Regions from separate parts of the Pantoea sp. LMR881 genome, predicted to be linked through region 1. Evidence: predicted binding sites of a transcription regulator. Region 1 holds the regulator's gene; each other region holds the start of a gene.
The links. Region 1 encodes Fur, which represses iron uptake genes when iron is present. Its sites were predicted from a motif close to ATAATAATGAGAACNACTATCAA; they were not measured.

Region 2: a site for Fur is predicted at 2,380-2,402, ahead of exbB (tol-pal system-associated acyl-CoA thioesterase). Genes of this name have one in related genera too.
Region 3: a site for Fur is predicted at 2,188-2,210, ahead of fes (enterochelin esterase). Genes of this name have one in related genera too.
Region 4: a site for Fur is predicted at 2,016-2,038, ahead of fepD (Fe(3+)-siderophore ABC transporter permease). Genes of this name have one in related genera too.

The regions. Positions count from the first base shown of each region.
Region 1 covers NZ_JAPVOK010000002.1:1,244,979-1,250,220, forward strand. The annotation lists gene pgm (phosphoglucomutase (alpha-D-glucose-1,6-bisphosphate-dependent)) at 1-203, opposite strand, end outside; partial or broken gene seqA (replication initiation negative regulator SeqA) at 229-782, opposite strand; gene ybfF (esterase) at 1,033-1,797, shown strand; gene ybfE (LexA regulated protein) at 1,964-2,239, shown strand; gene fldA (flavodoxin FldA) at 2,374-2,904, shown strand; gene fur (ferric iron uptake transcriptional regulator) at 3,252-3,695, shown strand; gene O3W44_RS07710 (hypothetical protein) at 3,754-4,149, opposite strand; partial or broken gene glnS (glutamine--tRNA ligase) at 4,382-5,242, opposite strand, start outside.
Region 2 covers NZ_JAPVOK010000002.1:2,870,891-2,876,132, reverse strand. The annotation lists gene O3W44_RS15400 (MFS transporter) at 1-658, opposite strand, end outside; gene exbD (TonB system transport protein ExbD) at 1,137-1,559, opposite strand; gene exbB (tol-pal system-associated acyl-CoA thioesterase) at 1,567-2,295, opposite strand; gene O3W44_RS15385 (TRAP transporter substrate-binding protein) at 2,655-3,632, shown strand; gene O3W44_RS15380 (TRAP transporter small permease) at 3,682-4,188, shown strand; partial or broken gene O3W44_RS15375 (TRAP transporter large permease) at 4,202-5,242, shown strand, end outside.
Region 3 covers NZ_JAPVOK010000002.1:1,863,041-1,868,282, forward strand. The annotation lists gene O3W44_RS10580 (TonB-dependent siderophore receptor) at 1-2,012, opposite strand, end outside; gene fes (enterochelin esterase) at 2,255-3,472, shown strand; gene O3W44_RS10590 (MbtH family protein) at 3,513-3,734, shown strand; gene O3W44_RS10595 (enterobactin synthase subunit F) at 3,727-5,242, shown strand, end outside.
Region 4 covers NZ_JAPVOK010000002.1:1,871,553-1,876,794, forward strand. The annotation lists gene fepG (iron-enterobactin ABC transporter permease) at 1-977, opposite strand, end outside; gene fepD (Fe(3+)-siderophore ABC transporter permease) at 974-1,981, opposite strand; gene entS (enterobactin transporter EntS) at 2,109-3,359, shown strand; partial or broken gene fepB (Fe2+-enterobactin ABC transporter substrate-binding protein) at 3,354-4,279, opposite strand; gene O3W44_RS10625 (isochorismate synthase) at 4,499-5,242, shown strand, end outside.

The DNA.
Region 1 (5,242 bases):
ATCGCTTGCGCAATCGCCAGAATATGCATTTCGTTGAAGCTTTGACGTCCTGCGCTACCACGATGGCCTGATGTGCCAAATTTCACCGCATGTTCCGGGTTCGCCACATCGGGCTGCAGGACATAATACTGTGAGGTTAATTGTGCAACGTTAATCAAATCGCTCTGCTGGGCAGGTTGCCCGGCACGGGGGTGATTGGCCATTGGCGCTTCTCCCTGACGCTTCAGTTTAAATGGTGCCGCAAACTTTCTCTGTCAGTTCCTGGGGAACTGCATCGACAACATGATGTGTTCAACCATGCTGCATTTGCGACCGGTATTGGTATTAGTAATCACCCAGTACGGTGTGCCGGGCACATGCTTCGGCTTAGTATGGGTGCCATTTTGCAACAGCGTATGCTCATCACCTGCAAAATAAACGCGGGTGCGCCCTTGTAACGAGGCAGTTGCTTCCGCAAACGCTGTAGTATCAAGACGATAGAGCGTTGACAAAATGAGCATAAAACGATTGACCGCCCGCTTCTGCTCCGCGTATTCATCGGAAAGCAGGAGCTCGCGTACCGCACGCACGCGATCCTGAGGACGCGACTCGGCACGCAGCACCGGTTGTGCCTCTTTGGTATCAGCACTGGCGGCGTTTTGAGCAACGGTGGGCGCAGGTTGAGATTGACCGGCGGTAAATTTCAGCATGCGACGCAGAATATCCGATGCGCTTTCGCCAATATGCTGCGTATGGCTGGCAATATAACGGTAGAGCTCTTCGTCAACTTCGATCGTTTTCATCTTATTCCGTACGGTTTTTTCTCATGACAGAACCATTTCATTCCTCAAAAGCCCATAGCAAATTTTAGCTTTTAAGAATGTGAGCGGGTTCTAACACGAGGATTATAAAGTTAAATTCGGGCGGGCTGTTAGTATTCAAACGGTTTATGGGCAAAAGTCAGAATATGTCCTAATGCCGCTGGAACCGGCGCGCCTGAAAAGGTGAATCCATGATAACCTAAGCTTAGGTCTCAAACTTAAGAACTTTGCCATGATTTTGAACGCCCGTCTGCAAACTGAACAATCACCCGCTGATTCTTTACCCATCCTGCTCATTCACGGCCTTTTTGGCAGCCTCGATAACCTTGGCGTGCTGGCGCGGGAATTGAAAGATGCTCGCCCTTTGATCCAGGTTGATGTCCGTAATCATGGATTATCGCCGCGTGCCGACGAGATGAGCTACGCTGTGATGGCACAGGATATGTTTGATACCCTGGATGCGCACGGAATTGAGCGGGTTTCAGTGATTGGGCACTCAATGGGCGGCAAAATAGCCATGACCATGAGCGCCCTGGCGCCAGAACGCCTTGAACAGCTGGTGATGATTGACATAGCGCCGGTCGATTATCAAACCCGCCGCCATGACGACATTTTTGCTGCGATCAATGCCGTCAGCGAATCTGGTGTGCAGCGTCGTAGTGATGCGGCACAGGTCATGCGCAGCGTGATTGCTGAAGAAGGGGTGATTCAGTTCATCCTTAAATCCTTCCATGAAGGGGAATGGCGGTTTAATGTGCCGGTGTTATGGGATAATTACGCGGCCATTTCGGGCTGGCAAGAGGTGCCTGCGTGGCCGCACCCTGCTCTGTTTATTCGTGGCGGTGACTCAGCTTATCTGGATAATCGTTATCGGGACGCCTTGTTGAAACAGTTTCCGGCCGCCCATGCTCACGTTATCAGCGGTGCAGGACACTGGGTGCATGCTGAAAAACCTGAAGCCGTGTTACGTAGCGTGCGGCGTTTTTTTGCGCTTTAAAAGCAAATACCTGGCAGCAAAGGTTTAGGATTGGCGTCCGCGGTTAGCGTGGAGTATGATGGCGCGCTAAAATTTTGCCGTCGGTTATTTTTACTGCGGCAAGGGCCAATAATTAATAATCTGCGCAGCGTAAATTTCGCTCGCGCCTATTCAGTTTCACAAAGCCATGGCAAAAGAACACACTGACCGCACTACGCTTGATCTGTTTGCCGACGAGCGTCGCCCTGGTCGCCCTAAAACCAGTCCGCTTTCGCGTGATGAACAACTGCGTATCAACAAGCGCAACCAACTGAAACGTGACAAAGGGCGCGGGTTACGCCGTGTCGAACTTAAAATGAACAGCGAAGCCGTCGAAGCCCTTAATACCCTGGCGGAACAGCGCAATCTCAGCCGCAGCGAATTAATTGAACAAATGCTGCTGGCACAACTCAAACTGGACTGACGCGCGCAAAACGCACGCAAAAACAAATGTCGCGGCTTTACAAGTTCCGCGCTTTTGTCACGTCTGCTATTATTCGCAGAAATGTGCTTTTTGGCACACATCTCATCATCAGGATTTAAGAGGTTATTTTACCCATGGCAATCGTAGGCATCTTCTTTGGCAGCGATACCGGCAACACCGAAAACATTGCAAAAATGATCCAGAAACAACTGGGTAAAGACGTTGCGGAAGTCCATGACATCGCGAAAAGTACCAAAGAAGATCTGGAAGCGTTTGACATCCTGCTGCTGGGCATCCCAACCTGGTATTATGGCGAAGCGCAGTGCGACTGGGATGATTTTTTCCCGACGCTGGAAGAGATCGACTTCAACGGCAAACTGGTCGCCCTGTTCGGCTGTGGCGATCAGGAAGATTATGCAGAGTACTTCTGTGATGCGATGGGCACCATCCGCGATATCATCGAGCCAAACGGCGCAGTGATTGTCGGTCACTGGCCAACTGAAGGCTATCATTTCGAAGCTTCTAAAGGCCTGGCAGACGATAAACATTTTCTCGGTCTGGCCATTGACGAAGATCGTCAGCCTGAACTGACAAATGAACGTGTCGAGACATGGGTTAAGCAGATTTTTGATGAGCTGCAGCTCAAAGAGATTATCGAAGCATAACCTTTTCAGACTCAATGTGGGCGCTGGCTCACATTGAGTCAATGGAATTTCCTATAGAAATAATAGCCACATTTTTTTAACTTTCTTTGTTTAATCTGTAGAATACCCCCATCGGTCATCCGCTTATTTCTCTGGACCAGAGATGAGGTAGAGCGAAATGTTAACTGATTCCTGCAGAAATCCCCTTCCGCTGTAAATACCTTACAGACTGTGGCGATTTTCGGCGCGTCCCTCGGTTTTCATTTCGGTGCTTCAGTTCTATAATGAGACGCAAATGAGAATGAGTGTAGATCGACATTCAAGGCCAAGCGCCACAAAAGTGATTAAAGTAACAGGACAAAATCCGCATGACTGACAACAATACCGCATTAAAGAAGGCTGGCCTGAAAGTCACGCTGCCCAGACTGAAAATTCTGGAAGTGCTTCAGGAACCTGAATGCCATCACGTCAGCGCGGAAGACTTATATAAACGCCTGATCGATATGGGCGAAGAGATTGGTTTGGCAACCGTATATCGCGTGCTTAACCAGTTTGATGATGCAGGAATTGTGACCCGTCACAACTTTGAAGGCGGTAAATCTGTCTTTGAGTTAACGCAACAGCATCATCACGATCACCTGATCTGCCTGGATTGCGGTAAAGTGATTGAATTCAGTGACGAATCAATCGAAACACGCCAACATGAAATCGCAACACGTCATGGCATTAAACTCTCTAACCACAGCCTGTATCTGTATGGACACTGCTCGCTGGGTGACTGCCGCGAAGACGAATCGCTGCACGACAAATAATTCGCTTTGCACAGAGATGAAAAAGCCGGTGAGATACCGGCTTTTTTTCTGCCTGAAATCAGGCTACCAGCGTTTCCTGTAAGTAGCGCCAGCGAGGAATGGAAGTGCTGCAATCAAGAATAGCCAGTGAAATGCGGCTTTGATTATGACCGTTCATTATCTGCAACCCCCGATATTGTATCGTGATTTCATCCGGACGTTGTGAAAGGATAATATGTTCACTGGTGGCGATACGCATCCCTTCACGTTGCCCCTGCAACTGACGGAACAGCTCTTCGACGTCATTCAGGTTGAGCTGTTTCCCTTGCGGCGTCACCATACTGAAGTCAGGATGAAAGTGCGAGAGCAGGAGATGAAAGCTATCATCTGCCGCGCCAGACTGGTTAAAAATACGTTCAATTAGCTGATGTAACACGACGACACTGTGTTTAGCTTCCTGGGCGAGAACGGTCATTTTTTTCCTTATAACCCCGTTTAGCAACGCTTAAGTGCGCATAGCCTACCTGAAAAAAGACAATTAACATCTTGTAATTGATTAATTTTATTAAACTCAGATTCATCCCATTTTTTTCCGTGAACGCTTTTTGAACATATCAGCACAAACATTTGTATTGGAATAAATCGCAGCCATAAAAAGGGCGATTGCTCGCCCTTTTGTCTTTTTATCATGCCTGGGATAAAAATCTTTAATCGCCGATTTTAGCCCAGGTATCACGTAATCCTACCGTGCGGTTGAACACCAACTGTGACGGTGTTGAATAAACGCTGTCTGCGCAGAAATAGCCTTCACGCTCAAACTGATAAGGTGAAGAGGCTTCAGCATGACCCAGCCCCGGCTCAACAAATCCCTGCTTAATTTCCAGGGAGTTTGGATTAATCGCCGAGAGGAAATCTTCCGCTGCGCCCGGATTCGGCACGCTAAACAGGCGATCGTAAAGACGGAACTCTGCTGGCAGTGCATGTTCAGCTGAAACCCAGTGAATGACGCCTTTGACTTTGCGACCATCTGCCGGATCTTTGCTTAACGTATCAACGTCGCATACGCAGTAGATGCAGGTAATATTGCCGTCGTTATCTTTTGCTACGCGCTCAGCACGGATCACATAAGCGTTACGCAGTCGCACTTCTTTACCCAGCACCAGGCGTTTGTACTGCTTGTTGGCTTCTTCCCGGAAGTCAGCGCGGTCGATCCAGATTTCACGGCTAAACGGAACCTCACGCGTGCCCATTTCCGGTTTGTTCGGATGGTTAGGCATACTGATGATTTCAGTGTGGCCTGCGGGTAAGTTCTCGATAACGATTTTTAACGGATCCAGCACAGCCATTGCACGCGGTGCGTTTTCGTTGAGGTCATCACGAATGCAGGATTCCAGTGAAGCCATCTCAACAATGTTGTCTTGTTTGGTGACACCGATACGGCGGCAGAACTCACGAATCGACGATGCGGTATAACCACGACGACGTAAGCCAGAAACGGTCAGCATGCGCGGATCGTCCCAGCTTTCAACATGCTTTTCACTCACCAGCTGCGTCAGCTTACGTTTCGA
Region 2 (5,242 bases), 1.6 Mb from region 1:
CTTCCAGCATGCGGCGGATCCAGAACAGGAACGGCACAATCATGCAGCCAATGACAAACGGAATACGCCAGCCCCATTCTGTCACGGCCTCTTTCGCCAGCAGATGATTCAGCAATAAACCCAGCAGTGCAGCGAAAATCACGGCAACCTGTTGGCTACCGGATTGCCAGCTGACAAAGAACCCTTTACGCCCTTTTGGTGCCACTTCAGCCAGATAAACCGACACGCCCCCTAACTCAACGCCTGCCGAGAAACCTTGTAATAGCCGTCCCAGCAGAATAAGGATTGGCGCTGCTACGCCCAATGTCGCGTAGCCTGGCACCAGTGCAATGGTTAATGTGCCGAACGCCATCAATCCGAGCGTCAGCAGCAATCCTTTGCGCCGACCATGATGATCGATGTAAGCACCCAGAATAATTGCGCCAAGCGGGCGCATAAGAAAGCCAGCACCAAAGGTCATCAGGGTCAACATCAGCGACGCGAACGGGTTATCGCCGGGAAAAAACGTTTTCGCAATGGCGCTGGCGTAATAGCCGAACACCATGAAGTCATACATTTCGAGAAAGTTACCGCTGGTAACGGTGAAGACAGTACGGGCTGTGCCCGTAGACTTTGTAAAGACTGAGTGTGGCTCATAACGGCTTCCTGGGTTTTTTATCCCCTTTTAGCCTGCCGGAGCGGGAAATAATGTGATGCAATTCACCATTCCACTTTACAAAAGTGTGTAGTTGGGTAACAAGAAATTAACAAATTAGCCTGGGCAGCACGATCGTTTGATGTTGCTGCTTTTAAGACGGAAACGGCCTGTACGGCAGCGATCGGTTGCAGGACTGGCTTACCGTATTAACGCCATAACGTTTAATCCGGTTTTTGTTGATTCCCCTTATTTTTAGCCTGCAAATGGCCCGTCAAAATTCAATACGCTATCTCTGTGAGAAAAAAGCGGATTGAATCAGAGTATAAGCGGCGTGATCCCTCATCAGTCCGGCATCTGCTCACTCGGGAAAGAAACGCAAAGGGGTATAAGTCAGCTGTTAAGAGGCAATACAAAAAATAAAGGCCCGTTCATACGGGCCTTTATTCAGCGGGAAAAGATAAAACGCGAGGGCGCTGTTTTATTTCCTGAATCAGAAACGTTACTTCTGAGCCGTTTCCATGCCCATCAAACCAATCTTCAGATAGCCTGCGGTTCTGAGCTGATCCATCACGCTCATCAGCGTTTCATAATCCACGCTCTTGTCTGCCTGGAAGAAAATAGTGGTCTCTTTGTTGCCTTCCGTCTGGTTGCTCAACACGTTAACCAGCGACTCAGCCGTGACCTGCTCGTTGCCGATATATAACTGCTTGTCAGCTTTGATAGAGAGGTAAACAGGTTTTTCCGGGCGCGGCTGCGGTGCACTGGTGGAAGCGGGCAGATTAACGCGTACATCCACGGTCGCCAGCGGCGCAGCCACCATAAAGATGATCAGCAGAACCAACATAACGTCGATAAACGGCGTAACGTTGATTTCATGCATTTCACCATCGGTTTCCAGGTCGTCGTTTAATCGCATTGCCATAAAAAACTTATCCTAAGCGCAGTTTCTGAGTAGCCACTGGACGTGCAGCTTCAGGCTGAACCACGACGTTTCCCAGATCGATATCACGGCTCTGTAACAGCAGAATTTGTGCAGCAACATCACCCAGCGACGCTTTATAGCTGGCAATCATGCGGGCAAAGACGTTGTAAATCACGACGGCTGGGATCGCAGCAACCAGACCAATCGCCGTTGCCAGCAACGCTTCTGCGATACCCGGTGCAACGACAGCAAGGTTTGTGGTTTGCGTTTTTGCGATGCCGATAAAACTGTTCATGATGCCCCATACGGTGCCGAACAGACCGATAAACGGCGCAACAGAACCAATAGTCGCCAGGAAACCGTTGCCACGACCGGCATGACGGCTGAAGGCAGCAACGCGGCGCTCAAGGCGGAAGCTGGTGCGATCTTTAATCCCGTTGGTATCTTCGGCACCGGCAGAAAGTTCCAGCTCGTTCTGCGCGTCATTCAACAGCACGGCGCTGTGGCTGTTGCTGTGGAATTGCTGGGCAGCACGTGCGGCATCATTGAGACTGCGGGCTTCGCCCAGAGCCAGTTGCTCGCGCTTAAGGCGGCGTTTGGCTGCGCTGAGTTCGGCATATTTACCGAAGAAAAGCGCCCACGTCACAACTGAGGCCAGTAACAGGCCAATCATCACCATTTTTACCACGATATCGGCATGTTGATACATGCCCCAAACGGAAAGGTCCGTTTGCATCAAATCACTGGCTACCACGCTGCTTCTCCAACTGATGTGCACGGATACAGAATAAGCGCGAATGATAGCAAAAAAATCAGCGAATTGATAGTGGTTCTCATTACTATTTACAAACGAAAGGGCCATTTTTTATGCTGCGATCTTTATAGGTTGATCACACTTTATCGGGATGTTTTGAAAATGTGACGACACACATAAATTTATTAAAACATCGTTTCAAAATGTGATGGCATTCATTCAATCGTCATTGTCATATTTTCTCGCGTCGCGTTTTCACTATGCTGGCTGCACGCGGCCACCTTGCTTGCGGAAATCCTATGCGCCGCCTTTACCGCCCTTTCTATGCTGGAGAAAACAGAATGACACTGAAAAAATTACTACTCGCAGTTTCGTTATCTTCCGCTGTGGCACTTTGCCCTGCCGTGGTGTTTGCCAAAGTAATTAAAGTGGCTGAGGTTCAGCCTGCTGGTTATCCAACCGTGGTCGCGCTGGAACATATGGGCGAGAAGCTCAAACAGGCGACGAATGGACGGTTAGAAATGAAAGTCTATGCTGGCGGCGTATTAGGTGATGAAGAGCAGACCTTACAGCAGGTCCAGTTAGGGGCGATCGATATGATCCGCGTCTCGCTGGCCCCCGTTACGTCTATTGCGCCAGAGACCAGTGTATTAACGCTGCCGTATGTGTTCCGCGACGAGGATCATATGCACAAAGTGCTCGACGGAGAAGTCGGCAAACAGATTGTAGAGAAATTTGATAAGGATCCAAATGCCCGCATGGTGTTCCTCGGCTGGACCGATGCAGGCGTGCGCAACATGATCACCAAGAAACCCATCACGAAGCCGGAAGATCTGAAAGGCATGAAAATCCGCGTGCAGAACAGCGCCATTTCTCTCGCTACCCTGAAAGCGATGGGCGCGAACCCGGTCGCCATGGGCGTGAGTGAAGTGTTCAGCGCCATGCAAACCGGCGTCGTGGACGGCACTGAGAACAATCCACCAACCTTTGTTGCGCACAACTACCTGCCTGTCGCGAAGTATTACACCCTGACCGGTCATTTCATTCAGCCAGAAATGATTCTTTACTCTAAACCGCTGTGGGATCGTCTCTCTGCTGACGATCAGGCGCTGCTCAAAAAACTGGGTAAAGAAGCGCAGGATGAAGAGCGCCAACTGTGGGCAACTTATACCCAGCAATCAATGGAAAAAATGAAAGCCGGTAACGTGACTTTTCAGGAAATTGATCGTGACTATTTCATGAAAGCCACGCAGCCGGTACGCGATCAGTTTGGCGGTAAATATCAGGATCTGATGAAGCAAATCGCCGACGTGAAATAACCTTCTCTACGCCATGCTTCTGCATGGCGAACTTATTCAGGTATCGATTATGACTGCATATTCACGTCTGATGGATGGGCTTTATCTGCTGTGCATGACGATCGCCGCCGTCGCGCTGTTGATAATGGTGACGGTGATCCCGATCGGGATTTTCGCCCGCTACGTGTTGAACAGTGCGCTTGCCTGGCCGGAACCGGTCGCGATCATTTGCATGGTAATTTTTACTTTTATCGGTGCACCGGTAGGCTATCGCGCCGGTACACATATTTGTGTTTCGATGATGACCGATCGCCTGTCGCTCCCGGTACAACGTTTGCTGCTGCGCGTCTGCGATCTGTTAATGATCGCCACCTGTCTGATCATCTTTCAAGCCAGTTACAACCTGTGTGAAGCGATGTGGATTCAGTCACTCGCCTCGCTGCCTATGGTGACTTACGGCGAAATGTATCTGCCTATTCCCGTTGGCTCAATCTTCACCCTGCTGTTTGTTATTGAGCGATTGCTAAGCGGCGATCAAAGCCAGCGGCCGATCGTTACCCTTGGCGGCACTCACTAAGCGGAGCACAAAAATGGACGCACTGATTTTGATTGGCAGCCTGGTAGTGTTACTGCTGCTGGGCTTTCCGGTGGCCTTTGCTGTCGGCCTGAGCGCGTTTATCGGCGCGTGGTGGATCGACCTGCCGCTGGAAGCGGTGGTTATCCAGATAACGAACGGCATTAATAAATTTTCTCTGCTGACCATTCCTTTCTTTATTCTCGCGGGCGCGATTATGGCGGAAGGTGGTATCGCCCGACGGCTGGTCAACTTTGCCTATATTTTTGTTGGTTTTATTCGTGGCGGGTTATCGCTGGTGAATATTGTGGCATCGACCTTTTTTGGCGCGATTTCCGGTTCATCAGTGGCAGATACGGCATCCATCGGCTCGGTAATGATCCCGCAAATGGAAGAGAAAGGTTATCCACGCGATTTTGCCGCCGCCGTGACAGCCAGTGGTTCAGTCCAGGCGGTATTAACGCCGCCCAGCCATAACTCGGTGATCTATTCACTGGCGACCGGCGGCGTGGTAACGATTTCATCGCTGTTTGTGGCCGGGATTGTGCCGGGGTTATTGCTGGGTCTGAGTTTGATGGTGATGTGTCTGGGTTTTGCCCGCAAGCGTGGCTATCCCAAAGGTGAGCGTATTCCTTTTCGTCAGGCTCTGAAGATTTTCGTCGATGCGTTCTGGGGCCTGTTTACCATTGTTATCATTCTCGGCGGCATTTTATCCGGCATCTTTACCGCCTCGGAATCGGCAGCCATCGCTTGCATGTGGGCCTTTTTGTCACCATGTTTATTTACCGTGACTTCAAATGGAACCAGCTTCATATCCTGGTCTTTCGCACCATCAAAACGGTTACCATTGTTATGGTGTTAATCGCCTTTGCTGCGGGTTTTGGCGCCGTGATGACCTTTATGCAGTTACCTACCCTGATTACCGAAGCCTTTACCAGCATCTCAGACAATAAGTATGTGATTCTGATGTGCATCAACATACTGCTTTTGGTGGTTGGCACGCTCATGGATATGGCACCGCTGATCCTGATTTTGACGCCGGTGTTACTGCCGGTGG
Region 3 (5,242 bases), 620 kb from region 1:
GCTTCTCCTTTATAGTTGTACTTCTTCGGCGTCTGTGTGCCGTACCACGTCAGCGTGGTTTGCAGTGACAGATCCTGCGTCGCCTGCCAGCTTAGTGTTGAATTCAACGTATATTCCGGGATGATCGACAAGCGATCGCCGGTTGTTTTGTTCTTACTTTGCAGCATGTAAGTGATGTTGTTATTCCAGGTGACCGTATCGGTAAACGGAATATTCAGCGTCCCTTCCAGCCCTTCGACCACGGCTTTAGGGACATTCTCCCACTTATAAACGTCGGTTGAGCCGTTGGTAGAAGTGCCGGTTGGTACATAACCTGATTCGATCTTGTTGCGGTAATCATTACGGAACCAGGTAACACCCGCCTGATAGCCTTCATGTTTCCACTCCAGCCCAATTTCTTTATTGATACTGGTTTCAGCTTTCAGATCTTCATTACCCATCAGATAACAGGCCCCTGAACTGTCAGCACAGCCCTGCCCACGGCTGTAAAGAATATAGTTCGGGTTGGTCTGATAAAGGCTCGGGGCTTTATAAGCACGTGCGATGCCCAGTTTCAGGGTGAAGTCATCCCCCAAACCTTGCGACAGGTTAAGCGACGGGCTCCAGTTGTTGCCGACAATTGAGTGGTGATCAAAGCGCAACGCTGGCGTCAGCATGGTGCTGTCCGTCAGCTCCATGTTGTCTTCAGCAAATAGCGAAAAGATTTCTGCCTGAGAATAAGGGCTGCGCGTACCGCTGGAGACACCCGCAATGTTGCCTCCTGACAGCGCCTGGCTGTTAGAAACGCCATCCTTCATGCGCTGTTGATTCCACTCGGTCCCTATTGTCGCCGTTTGATTAACCAGCAGTTCGAAGGGGATGCTGACTTCGCTGTGCAGCAGCACATCGTCCAGCTGAATAGTTGAAAAGCCGCTGTCAGAAAAGATGCCTTCTGTTCCGCCCGCCAGGCCTTCATTCATACGCGAGTTACGGGTGTTTTCATATTGCGCATAGGTGTTGGTGCTGATGCCGTTATCCCATGCACCTGTCCAGGTTACGGCAAAGTTCTGGCGATAAAGGCGGTTCGTCTCTTCACCATATTCACTTTGCACCAGCGCACTGGTGTTGGTGTTCTGGGTATCCCCGGCGTACAGGTTGCCCTGGCGACTGTAACCCGCTTCGAATTCCAGCGTCTGCATGGGAGCAAAGGCCCAACGCAACAACGCATTGATATCTTTGTTCTCTACTCCTTCACGGCCAGCCGGAACCGTATCTGCATAGGATCCGGTACGCAACGACTGATGACCTTCATTGATGAATTGTGCATCAGCCTGGGTTTTTGCCAGCCCGCCATATAAGCGGAAGCTGAAATCATCACCCAGCGGACCTGACAGGCTGAAATTGGTACGTTTGGTCGAGCCTTCTTGTTTATGTTCCGGCGCGTTGAAGTAGGTATTCCAGGAGCCGTGCCATTCATTAGTCTCTTTTTTGGTAATGATATTGACTACTCCGCCCGCCGCGCCGTTGCCGTAACGTGCCGCCGCCGGACCACGAATGACTTCAATACGTTCGATCATCTCTGGCGGCACCCAGCTGGTATCGCCGCGTGTATCACGCTCGCCACGCCAGCCAAGGCGTACCGAGTTACGGCTGGTGACCGGGCGGCCATCAATTAAAATCAGGGTGTTTTCCGGGCCCATACCGCGAATATCAATTTGGCGATTGTTACCACGCTGACCACTGGTAGAGTTCCCGGTAAGATTGACGCCGGGCATAGTGCGGATAATTTCAGAGACATCACGCGCCGGTGGGCGTTTTTTGATTTCATCCGCAGTAATGGTTGAAACACCCGGAGCCTGGAGTGTCTGCTGCGCCGCGTTCACTACGATGGTGCCGCCGTCGGCATCGACTGATTCGTTGCTGGATGTGCTGGTTTCGGTAGATGTTTCCGCAGCGAATGCCGCAGGAGCAAAAGACGCGGCTAAGCCGATGTCAATCAGAATGGCCACTGATAGCCGTGATAATTTTTTCATTGTTTTGGTTCCTGAATTGCCAACCGTAGGGGCGGTTGGCGCGCCGGTTAAAGGTAGTTAACCTTGCCTGTAACGCATTCCAGATCTGACCGAGCCGTATTCAGAGGCTGATTAAGCGCAGATGCGGCAAACGGAACGCGCGCGCTCCCTGTAGAGCGGAAACACCCTATTGCAAATGAAAATAATTATCAATAGTATTATTCATAACATTCATGAAAGTAACTCTTTGCAGCGATCGGCTAATGGCGTGTATGACGTGGTTAAATGAAATGACCGGCAATGAACACTGGTGGCAGCAGCAGCAGCAACGCGGCATACCCTTTGTTGAAATCAGTGAAACCGGTGATTGTCAGGTCACGTTTTTTTGGCGCGACCCGGAAGGCGATGAGTCCCGTTCATCGACGCAGCGCGTCTGGATCAATATTACCGGTGTCACCGATCATCATCAGCAAGCTGCCCCTGTCTCCTTAACGCGTTTACCCGAAACCGATGTCTGGTTTTGGCAAACCACGTTGCCCGCCACCTGGCGCGGCAGTTATTGCCTGATGCCTGACAGCCAGTCGGATACTTTTCAGGGCCAGCCTGATATGCAAGCACTGCGTAGCTGGTGGCGCGATAAATTTCCTCTGGCACAAATCGACCCGCTTAACCGCCTGCGCGGCTGGTCCGGCGGACGCGGCATGGGCGTTTCGCCGTTGCAACTGCCGCATTCTCCCGATCAGGCGGTCTGGCGCGCCGTGGACGAAGGGAGTGCGCCACGCTTACCGCTACAGCAACATCTCTGGCGCAGCGATCGCCTGGGCAATCAACGCGCGATCTGGATTTACACCACAGGCGATGAGCAACCGGAAAATCGCCCGCTCGCCCTGTTGTTAGACGGACAGTTTTGGGCCAACAGCATGCCCGTTGCCGGTCCGTTACAGCAACTCACCGACGCAGGCGCGTTGCCGCCGGCTGTGTATGTCATGATCGATATAATCGACCGCGAGCACCGGACGCAGGAGCTCACCTGCAATGCTGATTTCTGGCTGGCGATCCAGGAAGAGCTATTGCCGCAGGTACAGACGTGGGCTGCGCACCGCAACGAAGCCGCCAGCACGGTGATTGCCGGACAAAGCTTTGGCGGCTTATCTGCGGTGTACGCCACCCTGAGCTGGCCAGAGACTTTCGGCGCGGCAATCAGTTTGTCTGGCTCTTTCTGGTGGCCAGAACGCGGCAATGCCAACGGCTGGTTACCCCAGCAGTTACAACAAGGTTTACTCGCTGCGCCACCACGTCATTTTTACTTAGAAGCCGGACGGCGTGAACGCCTGATTCTGGCCGCAAATCAACAACTTCAGGGTGATCTGACCGATGCCGGACATCAGGTCAGCTATTACCCGGTCGAAGGTGGCCATGATGCGCTGTGCTGGCGCGGTGGCCTGCTGAACGGACTGAAAGCAATGTGGCAACACCTGTAATTCGCTTATCTCACTCGTTCTCTACGAGCAGGAGACAGACATGCAACACCTGAACCCGTTTGATGATCCACAACAGGATTGTCATGTATTGCAAAACGACCAGCAGCAATACAGCTTATGGCCTGCCTTTAACGCGCTTCCTGTGGGTTGGCGCTCAGTATTTGGTCCGCAACCGCAGGCAGCCTGCCTGAACTGGTTGAACGAAAACTGGCACGACATCCGTCCGGTTACTGATAATGCAAACCGGAGCGACAATGTCTGAGTCCCTGATGAGCCGAAACCACACTGAACAACACACCCTGCCTCTGGTGGCAGCACAGCCCGGGATCTGGATCGCCGATCAACTGTCGAAACATCACAACGCTTATGCGGTGGCACACTTTATTGAGCTGCGCGGCGAGTTAAACAGTGCATTGCTGGGGAAAGCCATTGTTGCAGGTATGAAAGAGGCTGATACCCTGAACATGGCCTTTGGCGAACAGGACGGCGAACCACAGCAGTGGCCTGCGCCGCAGGCCTTTAGCGAGCCAGAGGTGATCGATCTGCGCCACGAAGCCGATCCCGCCGCCGCCGCACGTGCCCTGATGCGCACAGATATGTCAGGCGATCTTCGCGTCTTGAGTGGCGCCCCGCTGTGGCACCACAGTTTAATGCGCCTTGGCGATCGCCACTGGTACTGGTATCAGCGTTACCATCATTTAGTGGTTGACGGCTTCAGCTTTACCGCCCTTACCCGCCGCATTGCTAATCTTTACACTGCCTGGCAGCGAAAAGAAACCGCGCAACCGACACCGTTTGTACCGTTCAGTGAAGTGGTCGAGGAGTATCAGCGTTATCAGGCCTCTTCAACCTGGCAGCGTGACCGCCAGTTCTGGCGTGAAAAAGGGGCGCAACTGCCGCCACCTGCCTCGTTATCGACACAACCGCTGGCCGGACAAAGTGCCAGCACCGATCTGATCCGGCTTGAGCTGGCGTTGGATCGCGCTAGTTTTCAGACGCTGTTATCGCATACGCAGGCTCATCATCTCAGCGCCGCCGACACCGCTTTTGCGCTGGTGGCGCTATGGCTGGCGCGCCTGAGTGGTCAACATGATTTTGCGGCAGGTTTCATTTTTATGCGCCGCATCGGCTCGGCTGCGCTGTGCGCGACCGGTCCGGTTATCAACGTGCTGCCGATGGCGATACATTACGATCCGTCGCAGCCTTTAAGCGCGCTGGCAGCGCAACTGGCCACCGAAGTGAAAAAGATGCGTCGCCACCAGCGTTTCGATGCCGAGCAGGTACAGCGTGATCTGGGCCGCCTCGGTGATGGCGATCCGCTTTATGGTCCGGTGATCAATTTGAAAATGTTTGATTACCAGCTCGATTTCGCCGGGATCGAAGGCATAACCCATCAACTGGCTTCCGGCCCGGTGCGCGATCTTGAGATCGCCATCTACATTAGCGAGCAAGGCGACTTAACCCTTGAATTGTTGGCTAACGCAGAGCGTTACTGTGAAAGTACACTAAAACAACATGTTGACCGCTTTACGCTGCTGCTGGCGCAGTTAGCGGCGCGGCCAGAGTCCGCCTGTGGCGAGCTGGATCTGCTCACGCCCGCAGAGCATCAACAACTGGCTGAAATCAATCAAACCCACGTCCCGCTACCGGCTGAAACCCTGAGCAGCCTGCTGCGCCAGCAGGCACAGCGCACACCAGATGCGCCGGCACTGGCAGATGCCCGACATAACCTCAACTACCAGCAGATGCAGCAACAGGTGCAGGCGCTGG
Region 4 (5,242 bases), 630 kb from region 1:
TGGCGTCGCGCCTCCCGCACCAGTAAAGCGATCAGATAAATTCCGCCAAGGCTGACCGTGATGACGCCAACCGGCAATTGATAAGGCAGAAAAAAGTGCTGTGCTGCGTAATCTGCTGCCGTAAGTAACAGCGCACCGCACAACGCGGCCATGGGTAACGCGCCCTTAACGCCACCGCACAGGCGACGAGCAATTTGCGGTGCCAGCAGCGCAACGAATGAGATCGGCCCAACCAGCGCAGTTGACGCAGCCGTTAATATCACGCCAGCCAGCATCAGCCAGATGCGGCTGCGCTCAACCGGTACGCCCAGGGCGCACGCGGTATCATCTCCCATCTCCAGCAGGCGCATACGTCGCGCTAACAGCGTTGTGGCAAACAGTGCCAGTAGCAGCACAACGATCACCGGCCTGGTTTTTGCCCAGGTGATGCCATTAAGCGATCCGGCGCTCCACAAGCCAGCACTGAGCGCGGCTTCCAGGGAGGCGCTGATAATCAGCCAACTGTTCAGCGCCATCAGCAGCGCCCGTACGCTAATGCCGACGATAATCAGACGAAAAGTATTAACGCCGTTACGCCAGGCGAACAGATATACGACGCCTGTGGTGGCTAATCCGCCCAGCAGCGCAGCCAGCGTCATGCCTTCAATATTTTGCTGAAACAGCACCAGCGCCACCAGTACACCGCTGTAAGCGCCGGTATTGAATCCAAGGATATCCGGGCTGCCCAACGGATTACGCAGCAGTGACTGAAAAATCGCACCGCTCACTCCCAGAGCGGCACCAATCAGCAGCGCCATCAGCACGCGCGGCAGGCGCCACTCAACCACAATAAGCTGGATATTGCGCGCCGCCTCGCCGTTGATAACCTGCCATAGCTGCTCTGCCGAAACCGGTAATGTGCCACGCGTCACACCGAAAAAAGCCAGCAGCGCACAGGCCAGCAGCAGGGCGAAACTGTTTATCGCCACCCGATTCATACCTGCCCTCTTCCCGACTTACGCCGTACCAGCACAATCAACACTGGCGCACCGAGAATCGCTGTCACAATGGAAACGCGCAGTTCGCCCGGCACAGCGATGCGGCCAAAAATATCCGCAGCCAGTAACAGACAAGGCGTCATCAGCAACGTCCCTGGCAGCAGCCAGCGGTGATCGTTTCCTGTCAGCGCGCGTACAAGATGTGGCGCCATTAAGCCAACGAAGGCAACAGGGCCAACAGTAGCCGTGGCAGCACCGCTCAACAGCGCAATCGCTAATAATCCGGTGAGTTGGGTGCGTACGACCTGAGTACCGAGCGCGGTTGCCATATCCCCACCCATGCTCAGGCTGTTTAAAGAGCGCGCCAGCAGCAGTGCCAGCACGCTGCCGATGAGCACGGCGGGAAAGGTGGTGCGCAGAATGGCAAAGCTCCGAATATCCAGCGAGCCGCTGTGCCAGAAACGCAGGTGATCGTAAATGTCAGGATTGAGAAGCGATAAACCCGAGGTCAGTCCTTCCAGCACCGCGCCCAGCGCCACGCCAGCCAGGGTCAAACGAACCGGATTGACGCGGCCGCCGCCCAGTGCACCGGTTAACGCAACCAGCAGCGAAGCAAGCAGCGCACCGGCAAAAGCAAAGCCGAGCCAGTCGATCGGCGAATCTGCGCCAAACAGCGCAATACCCATCACCACCGCAAATCCGGCACCAGCGTTAACGCCAAGAATGCCTGGATCGGCAAGGGGATTGCGCGTCAGGCTTTGCATTAACGCACCGGCCAGCCCTAACGCCATGCCCGCCAGTAAGCCCGCTAAGGTGCGAGGTAAACGCGCTTCACGTACGATTACGCAATCCGCACTGCTGCAACTGGCAAGCAGGGCGTGCGTAACATCGTGGAAAGCGATCGGTTTTGCACCCAGCATCAAACTGAGCACAAGAAGAAGCAACAGCAGCATCCCTGAACCTGCTATCGCATAGAGTTGGCGCATAACGTAGTAAACCTTCACTGTTCAACGACACTGCGGGCAAGTCACTTTGATAATGATACTTGTTATCGTTATTACTCTTATTTTTGTATGTTACCATGAGTTATTCGCTGTATGGCGAGGAAAATCAGCATCTAAAGGCGAATAAATGAACAAACCCTCCTGGTTTATCGATCTCAGCCTGCTTAAAACGCACCCCGATTTTCGCGCTGTGTTTATTGCTCGCTTTATTTCAATTGTCGCACTCGGCATGTTAGCCGTCGCCGTTCCGGTGCAAATTCAGCAACTGACGCATTCGCCGATGCTGGTAGGCTTATCAGTAACGCTGGCAGGTGCGGGCATGTTTATCGGTCTGCTGACCGGTGGCGTGCTGGCCGATCGCTATGAACGCCGTCGGCTTATTTTATTTGCGCGTTCCACCTGCGGATTAGGTTTTGTCGCGCTGTGTGTTAATGCGTTATTACCTGAACCTTCAGTTATTGCGGTGTTTGTGCTGGGGTTGTGGGATGGCTTTTTTGGCGCGATTGGCGTTACGGCTTTGCTGGCTGCCACTCCAGCCCTGGTCGGGCGCGAAAACATCATGAAAGCGGGCGCTATCACCATGCTTACCGTGCGCTTCGGCTCGATCCTGTCCCCCGCGATTGCTGGCCTGGTGATTGCGCACGGGAGCGTCGCGTGGAATTACGGTTTGACCGCCTTCGGTACGCTGCTCACCGTATTAACCTTGTTGAAATTACCGGTAATGCCACCACCGCCGCAGCCGCGCGAACATCCGCTTAAAGCGTTAGCCACGGGCGTACAGTTTCTGTTTGCCAGCCCGGTTGTTGGCATGGTGGCATTAATTGGCGCATTAGTGACTCTGGCGAGCGCGGTACGCGTGCTTTATCCCGCCCTGGCACCGCACTGGCAGGTTGATCTGGAGCGGCTTGGTCTGATGTATGCTGCGGTGCCGCTGGGTGCAGCTGTGGGTGCGTTAACCAGCGGTCGGCTGGCACAGGCGTCGCGTCCCGGCATACTGATACTGGCAAGTGCCGTGGCTGCTTTTATGGCGCTGGGCCTGTTCAGCCTGATGCCAGGCTATGAATCAGGACTGGCCTGTTTAGTGGCGTTTGGCTACTTCAGTGCGATTAACAGTCTGGTGCAATATTCGATGATTCAAACCCTGACGCCGGATGCCTTACTGGGTCGCATTAATAGCTTATGGACCGCGCAGAACGTCACGGGTGATGCCATTGGCGCAGCAGTGATTGGCGCAATGGGATCGTTGCTGCAACCCCAACAGGCGGCAAGTCTGTTTGGTTTCGCTGCCGCGCTGTTGGGTATTCTCATGTGGTTGATAATGGGCCGCCTGCGCCGTTATCAGACGCCAGCAACCCCGCTGGCGCAACAGACATCATGATTTAACAAACAACTGCTCAAGACGCGCCAGCAAGTTGCTGGCGCTGTAGTAATCAAGGCGGAAAGAATCCAGCCCCAGCGCATACACCTGCTTGTTTTTCACTGCTGGCGTTTGTGCCAGAAAAGGATTTTTCATCACCGCGTCAGTGCTTTTTTCATCAGCCGCAAACAGCATAAAGGTGTTGCCGTTCAGACCGGCCGCCAGATTTTCACCCGATAACTGAATGATATCCTTGCGCTGGCCCATGCTGTGCCCTTGCTGAATGCTGGCAGGCAGTGTCGCCAGCGTGAAACCTAACTGCTGAAGCAGTTTTCCCTGTGCCGATTCAGCTGTCCACAGGTTCACCGCGCGGCCATCCGCGTTCCAGACCATGGCAGAAACAGGCTGTGCCGGTAACGTCAGGCGTTTTTTAAGGCTTTTTCCCGATCGTCGAAGGCTTTAACCCGAGCCGCGGCCTGCGCTTCATGACCGGTTGCTTCGCCCAGTAAACCAACCAGTTGTTGCCAGCTTTTATCGTCGTAATTCACCACTAAGGTTGGCGCGATCGCTGAGAGTTGATCAATCAGCTTAAGCGCCGAATCATTGCCGGTGGCACTCACGATGATGAGATCGGGCGCTTGTGCGGCGATCGCTTCTGCAGCGGGCTCGCCAATATATAAACGCTGAACGCCACGCTGCTTAGCCACATCGCCCCACTGGCGAAAAAAGCCTTGTGCATCGCCGAGACGGCTGTTGGGCGCAGTCGCACCGCTGGCAATCACGGGCGCATTAATTGCCAACAGTGAGCCGGTGAGCGTGACGCTGGTTGAGACAATACGTTGAGGTGCCTGCTGCAATGTAATGCTGCCCTTCGCCCCGTTGATCGTACGCGGCCAGCCATTTTCAGCCTGAGCGGCTGTACTGAACAGGCTAAACCCCATGAAAAGAGTGCGCTGAGCGTCCAAATAACACGTTTATACATAAGATCCAGTCCACCTTTCACTTTACTAAAAGCCCTGATGAATATGCTGAATTAGCACGAAATTTCAGTTGAAAACCCGTGAATTTATTGACACCCCAGGCTAATCAACGTAGCTTACAGAGCCACAATACAAATGATAATCATTATTAATTATCTTATCATTTATAGGTGAAAAATTATGGTGGAAACGTTGACGTTTGAAAATCCTTTATTGCAGGATTTTTCCGCGCTCTGTCGGGGATTTCTGTTTACCTCTCCGTGGCGCAGTCTGACAACACAGGGCTGTTTCACGACTATCACGACGCCTGTACAAGATGGCGCAAGGTTAACAGGCGATTTTCAACAACAGTTGCAGCACCATTTTGCCTCTGCAAAAAAACAGGGCCTGACGAACCCAATTCTGGTGGGCGCCATCCCGTTCGACGTTAATCAGCCTTCAGCCCTGTTTATCCCCGAATCGTATCAATACTTTAATCGCACCGACTTGCGGGTAAATTCAACAGCAACAGAAGGCCCGCTGCCCTCTGTTCGCCGCCGCACTGCCGTGCCCGGACATGACGTTTTCACTAATATGGTGGCGCAGGCGGTGGCAGCAACGCAACGTGGCGAGCTGGATAAAGTGGTGCTGTCGCGCCTGATGGATATTGTTACCGAGCAGCCCGTGGACACTGCAGCGTTGATGCAGCGCATCGTGGCGCAGAACCCTAATAGCTATCACTTCCATTTGCCGTTACCGCAGGGCGGCGCGCTGGTAGGTGCCAGTCCGGAACTAATGCTGCGAAAACAGGGACGCGATTTTAGTTCCTGTCCACTCGCAGGTTCAGCGCGTCGTGATACCGACAGCCAGCGCGATCGCGAGGCGGGTGATTCCCTGATGCAATCCACGAAAGATCGTCATGAACATAAATTAGTCACCGATGCG